Regions from separate parts of the Halomonas sp. AOP43-A1-21 genome, predicted to be linked through region 3. Evidence: predicted binding sites of a transcription regulator. Region 3 holds the regulator's gene; each other region holds the start of a gene.
The links. The regulator PhoB, encoded in region 3, activates phosphate uptake and scavenging genes when phosphate is short. The targets are predictions, from matches to a motif close to TGTCATANNNNTGTCANA.

Region 1 (2,272 bases), on a different contig from region 3:
ATCTGGCTGGGCAGCCAACGCTTTTTTGAAAGCCAGGGCATTAAGCTGCCGCCTCAGGCGGCCAGTGCTTCAAGCCCATCGGCGTCAGAAGTACTGCTCGCGGATGAGGAAGGCTGGCTAGGCAGCTTCTATCTAGAGGATGCCCTGTTGGAGGATACGGCGCAGAGCGTTCACGCATTGCAGGCTAACTACTGGGTCGCTATGCTCAGCGGTGACCGGCCTAGCGCGGTGTACGCCGCTTCCAAGCAGCTGGGGTTGCCCGATGAAGCCTGCTATGCCGAGCGCTCGCCAGAAGCAAAAGCGCGTCTGGTGCAAGGATTGCCTGCTCCCACTCTGTTTGTCGGCGATGGGATTAATGACACCTTAAGCCTAGCCGCCGCCGATGTCGGCATGGCCCCTTTTAATGCCAGCGACGCTGCCCGAGAAGGCGCCGCTGCGCACCTGTTAAAACCTGGCATTGCCAGTTTAGTGACGGGCCTTGCCACCGCGCGCGCTACCCGTCACGTGATGGTCCAAAACTTAACCCTTTCGGCGCTATATAACACGCTGGCACTGGGGCTTGTCATCATTATGGCCATTCCACCGCTGGTGGCGGTGCTGGCCATGGTCGCCAGTTCATTAAGCGTTACGCTGAACGCCGCACGGCTTGCCTGGCGCGACTGATCCGCTGAATCAGCACATTAATCAAGCCGAGAGAGCGGGGTAGTCAAGCGCTTCGGCCAGCTGGTTTGCTTGCTTCTTGACCCAGGCAGGATCAATAGGACCCCAACTGATAATCCGGTATTCACCGCTGTTATGGCGCTCGCCTTGTGTCGTTTGAAATTGGCATTCAATATCCAGCTCGGCAAGCGAGGTGATGGTGTCCTGAGCCGTACGACGCGGCATGCCGCAGAAGCTCACGAGCGCAGGCACGCTAGAGACTCCCTGATCGATCAGGTAAGCCACGTAAAGACGGCGATAGAAGCTGGATTTTGTCTTGCTGAGAGCATCGGCCATAAGTGTGATTGCCTTAAAAATGAGCGTCGGCTAAAGCATACGGAACGCTTTTTGCCACAGCCACCGTTTAATATGTGTGTCCACTCTATTTGCACTAACATCATAGTGCCACGCTGTTGTCACGCTTATGTCACCTATAGCCGCCATCCTTCGTTGAAGTAGGTGGGCATCAGGGCGTTTTTCCTTCCAAGAGGGTGTGGCAAATGGCCGAGAATATTAATAGCGCTGTACAAGAGGTGTTACCCAGCCAGCGTGGAAGGGTAAAGGTCAGGCGCAAAGGGACATTAAGGCAGTGGCTCACGCTTGCCTTGCTGGTGTACTTTTTGATTTGTGCAGTATCAATTATTGGTAACGGTTTCAAAATAGCTGCTGGCGATCATGCCCAACAGCTTTTTGAGTTTGCCACCAATCCCTTTGTTGGCCTGATGGTCGGGATTGTCGCTACGGCGTTGATTCAGTCATCCTCCACCGTTACCTCGGTTATCGTCGCCTTTGTGGCCGGTGGATTGCCGGTTGCCACCGCGGTCCCCATGATCATGGGCGCGAATATAGGCACAACGGTTACCAATACGCTGGTAAGCCTGGGTCATGTACGCGATAAAGCTGAGTTTAAACGCGCGTTCTCCGCAGCAACAGTGCATGACTTTTTTAACTTGCTGGCGGTGGCTATTTTCCTGCCTATCGAACTTATCTTTCATCCGTTGGAGAAGATGGCGCAAAGCACGGCATTTCTATTTTACGGCGACGCCGATCTTTCCATGGGTAGCATCAATATTGTCGGCATGGCAACGAAGCCGATTACCTCTACTGTTGAAAGTGTGGCCATGAACCTGCCCACGGTTGCCGGTGGAATTGCCATGATTGTTTTTGGCATTGCGCTGATTTTTTTAGCGATTCGTTATATCGGTGCGCTGCTGAGAGTATTAATGGTAGGACAGGCAAAAAATATAATGCATAAAGCCATCGGGCGTGGCCCGGTTGCCGGTATTGCTTCCGGCGCGGTGGTAACATTTTTAGTACAGTCCTCATCCACGACCACCAGTTTAATGGTGCCATTAGCGGGGTCAGGCGCGTTCTCATTACGTCAGATTTATCCCTTCACCTTGGGCACTAACATCGGCACGACCTTTACGGCGCTGCTTGCAGCCACCGCAATAACCGGCGCCACGGCCATATTGGCCCTTGAGATCGCTCTGGTTCATCTATTCTTTAATCTATTGGCGGTAGTCGTCATTTTCGGACTTCCGTTTCTTCGCCCGCTGCCGGTAAAAGGCGC
Region 2 (2,272 bases), on a different contig from region 3:
GTAAGTTCGATATCGGTGAGCGCACGATCTCCGGTGGGATAACGCTTGGTAACGCCGCTGAGTGTCAACATCGTTCTACCTCTTATACATAATGTAACGGCCAGAAGGGGTTAACCTCCTGGCCGAATGTCTACAAAAATTATTGGCTGACTCAGTCGCAGTCGTACGTCACGCCGTTGGCATCAGCGATAGTGCGAATAACCGCCCACTGCTCTTCGTAGGTGATAGGGATAAATTGGGCTTCACCGGAATTAGCAAACTCTTCCTGCAGCGCAGAGCCTTCCCAGTCGTAGCTGAAGAACGCATCCTGAATTTTCTCAGCAAGCTCTGGGTTCAGGTTATGCGCCAAACCGTAGCCCGTGGTGGGAAAGGTTTCAGAGGTATAAATAATGTCGTAGTCGCCTTCATTGACCACGCCGCGGGCAATCATGCGCTTGCCTACCGAGTTGGCAATGGCAGCAGCGTCATAGTCTTTATTTACCACACCTAAAATGGAGTTATCGTGAGACCCAGAGAAAGCCGTCTCGAAGTCTTCATCGGCTTCCAGGCTATATTCAGAGCGTAACAGCGCGGAAGGCGCCCGGAATCCTGAGTTGGACGTCTCAGAAGTGAACGCCAGCTGACGGCCTTCCAGATCTTCGACCGATGCAATGCCGCTGTCTGGGTAGGTGATAATTTCCATCTCGTAACCAAAACTGCCGTCATCGGCGGCCATGATGGCAAACGGACGGAAACCGCCGCAGTTTACGGCAACCGGTACACCGCCGGTGTTAAAGCCTGATACATGCAAACGACCAGCGCGCAGGGCTTCCTGCTGAGCAGCGTTGGACTGCACCGGAAAGAACTGGACTTTTTTACCGGTTGTTTCACTTAGGTGATCAAGAAAATCAGCCCATACATCGGCGTAAACCGCCGGGTCTTCAACCGGGGTATAGGCAAAAATCAATGTATCGGGGTCGACCCACTGCGACTCGTCGCTCGGCGTATCCGCCACCATATCGCCATCGTTATCCACGTAGCGCGTAGAAAGATCTGCCGAGGCATTGGCCGTTACCAGAGCAAAAGCACTGATGACAGCCGCGCTGATCAACGTGCGGGGCAGAGACAAAGAGTGCATAGGTCACCTAATGTGTTGTTCGAAGATAGCGCTATCCTGCCGACACTAGATGACAACCCTAAGACACTCTAATGACTAATTAATGACGCATCAGAAAAAAACCAATAGAGATCAAAGCGCCTTGAATTAGCAGGTACGACGCTCCACAAACATACTGTTACCTACGATCTTCTTAGCCTGATGCTTTAACTCTGAAAGCTGCGCGGCAATGTCCAGCGCTTTGCAGACGGCGGGGTCGATAACCGGCTTAACGGCGACAGAGACGCTCACAAAAGGAAAAAAGCTTACGCTGCCCTGGCGGTTTTCAATCGAGATGCCACCTTGTTCACGGTCGCTGTCCTCATAAAAACCCGGAGCCATCACTTCAAACGAGTCCAGGATTTGCTGACATACGTTTTCCCAATGGCTTAACGGCAGCAGCATCATAAAATCATCGCCGCCAATGTGACCGATAAAGCCGCCCGCGTTGTCTACCTGGGCCTGAAGCAAACGGGATAAGGCAATAATGACATGGTCGCCACGCGCATAGCCGTAGGCATCGTTAAACGCCTTGAAGTTATCCAAATCAACATAGGCCGCGGCAAAGCCCGGCTCGGCGGCAAGATAGTTGGTCAGTGTTTCATTAATTAATATGTTACCCGGAAGTCCGGTGAGCGGGTTGGCATGGCGTGCCTGACGCACCTGTATAGCAGTAATCTCACGCAGCAAATCAATAATGCTGCCCATCCCCAGATAGTCACCATTGGCATCCACAATCACGAAGTCCTCCTGTTCGATATCGTGACTGTCGGTTAACTGCTGGCTCAATACTTCAAGCGGGGTATCCGCATGGGCTATCAATGGATTGGCATCCGCGATGTCCCAGACGCGGCGCTTGGAATAGAGCGAATGGCTATACGGGTTGGTGAACAGGGTTAAAAAGGCGTTACGGCGTACCACCGCGATAGGTTTGCCAGCATCTACTACCGCGACACAGCGCAAGCCGGTGTTATTTCTAAACCGCTCGGCCAATATAGGTACCGAACAGTCGGGCGAGACGGCCTCAATCATGCGAAAAATAGAACGTGCCGAGCGCCCGGCAGGACTGGTTAGCTGGTGAGTGGCCGGCAGCAGGGTATGTAGCTGCAACGGCGGCTCAAAGCTTGGGCGGGCAAA
Region 3 (2,272 bases):
AAGCGCACCAAAAATCGCCCGCTGGCAACCGGACGTATCAGTGAAACCGAAGCCCAGCTGCTGTTTATCGGCCTAGTGGCGGTCGCGTTTATTTTAGTGCTGCTCACCAACTGGTTTACGGTGCTCTTATCGCTGGGCGGGGTCGTACTGGCGTTTATTTATCCGTTTATGAAGCGCTACACCCACTTTCCTCAGGTGGTGCTCGGGGCGGCTTTTTCCTGGGCGATCCCCATGGCGTTTGGCGCCGTATTAGGGCATGTACCGCTAGATGCCTGGCTACTTTTTTTTGCCAACGTGCTGTGGACGGTGGCCTACGATACTCAGTACGCCATGGTTGATCGTGATGATGATTTGAAAATCGGCATTAAATCAACGGCAGTGCTTTTTGGTGACGCAGATCGTCTGATCATTGGCTTGTTGCAGATCGCCACGCTCGCGCTTTTGGCCTGGGTCGGCGTGCGCGTCGGGTTAGGCGGCTTTTTCTGGCTGGGGCTTGCCGGTATGGCGGCGACATTTATCCATCAGCAGCGCCTGATTCGTCATCGTGAGCGTGACCCGTGCTTCCAGGCATTTTTGAATAACCACTGGGCGGGGCTACTCATTTTTGCAGGCATTGCGCTTAGCGAATGGCCGGTTGTGGGCTAAGCCTGCTCAGCGCGATTAATGCTTGTCATATAAGTGTCATCAAGTCATGGTGTTATTGTCACTGAGATGTCATTGAATTTCCTTCTTTGAACACCGTGAGGCCCTGGGATGACCGCCAAGACCGTTTTGATTGTCGATGATGAAGCGTCTATCCGCGAGATGATCGCCGTAGCGCTGGAAATGGCGGACTATCGCGTGCTTGAAGCGGATAACGCCCAGGATGCCCACGCGCTGGTGGTAGACCATCAGCCCGACTTGCTACTGCTTGATTGGATGATGCCGGGCACCAGCGGTATTGAGCTGGCAAGACGCCTAAAGCGTGAAGAAGCGACGGCTGAACTGCCCATTATTATGCTCACCGCCAAAGGCGAAGAGGATAATAAGATTCAGGGGCTTGAGTCGGGGGCGGATGATTACATTACCAAACCTTTTTCACCGCGCGAGCTGGTCGCACGCCTGAAAGCCGTACTGCGTCGCGCCACGCCACGCGGCGTGGAAGACCCGATCGAAATCAATGGCCTGCTGCTGGATCCGGTTAGCCACCGCGTAAGCGCTCACGGTAAGGCGCTTGAAATGGGACCTACCGAATACCGCCTGCTGCAGTTCTTTATGACCCACCAGGAGCGGGCTTACACACGCAGCCAACTGCTCGATCAGGTGTGGGGCGGCAATGTCTACGTTGAGGAGCGCACCGTGGATGTCCATATACGGCGCTTGCGTAAAGCATTGGGCGAAGTGCATCAGAACCTGATCCAGACGGTACGGGGTACCGGTTATCGCTTCTCTGCCCGGGTGTAATTGTGCGCCTGTGGAGCCGTGAGCTGTGGCGCATTGCCTGGTTAGCGACCATTGGGGTTTGCCTGGGATGGCTATTGGGTTCGGCAGGGCTGGGGTTGTCGGCCGGATTGGCCGTCTGCTTGTTCTACCATCTACGTCAGCTACGCGTGCTTTTTCAGTGGCTCACCCTCAATCCGCATAATGAACCGCCCGCGGCCAGTGGCATGTGGGGGGATCTGCTTGATCGTCTTTATCGCTATCAAAAAAGCCAGCGTATCACCCAGGGACGATTACGGGCGACGCTGGCACGCATTCAGGAATCCTCTGAGGCTATGCGCGACAGCGTAGTCATGCTTGACCGGCACGGTGATCTTGAGTGGTGGAACAGCGCCGCAACGAAGATGCTGGGCCTGCAGACAGCGCATGATCGTGGTCAGCACATCACCAATCTACTGCGCGACCCAGACTTTATCAGCTACTTCAATGCACGCAATTATAGCGAGCCGTTAACTCTGACCTCGCCGATTGATGAGCGTAGCGTCCTGCAATACCAGATTACCCTCTACGGTGACGATGAGCGCTTGGTGATGGCGCGGGATATCACCCGTTTACATCGCCTTGAGCAAATGCGCCGCGATTTCGTCGCCAATGTTTCCCACGAACTGCGTACTCCGTTGACCGTTCTTCTGGGCTATCTGGAAACCTATGGCGATCTGGCCGACCAGCTTCCGCCCCGCTTAGGCCGGGGTATTGAGAAGATGCAGGAGCAGACCCAGCGTATGCAAAATCTGGTGAATGATCTGCTGCTGCTGTCGCGTTTGGAGATTGATCAGGGTGGCGAAGATCATCA

Region 1: the regulator PhoB is predicted to act here: its motif matches at 1,114-1,131, upstream of ACT3R7_RS11330 (Na/Pi symporter).
Region 2: the regulator PhoB is predicted to act here: its motif matches at 1,166-1,183, upstream of phnD (phosphate/phosphite/phosphonate ABC transporter substrate-binding protein).

The regions. Positions count from the first base shown of each region.
Region 1 covers NZ_JBQSWC010000018.1:10,914-13,185, reverse strand. The annotation lists gene ACT3R7_RS11340 (heavy metal translocating P-type ATPase) at 1-663, shown strand, start outside; gene ACT3R7_RS11335 (winged helix-turn-helix domain-containing protein) at 685-996, opposite strand; gene ACT3R7_RS11330 (Na/Pi symporter) at 1,200-2,272, shown strand, end outside.
Region 2 covers NZ_JBQSWC010000037.1:47,963-50,234, reverse strand. The annotation lists gene phnC (phosphonate ABC transporter ATP-binding protein) at 1-71, opposite strand, end outside; gene phnD (phosphate/phosphite/phosphonate ABC transporter substrate-binding protein) at 152-1,117, opposite strand; gene ACT3R7_RS17725 (bifunctional diguanylate cyclase/phosphodiesterase) at 1,244-2,272, opposite strand, start outside.
Region 3 covers NZ_JBQSWC010000003.1:155,577-157,848, forward strand. The annotation lists gene ubiA (4-hydroxybenzoate octaprenyltransferase) at 1-645, shown strand, start outside; gene phoB (phosphate regulon transcriptional regulator PhoB) at 754-1,443, shown strand; gene phoR (phosphate regulon sensor histidine kinase PhoR) at 1,446-2,272, shown strand, end outside.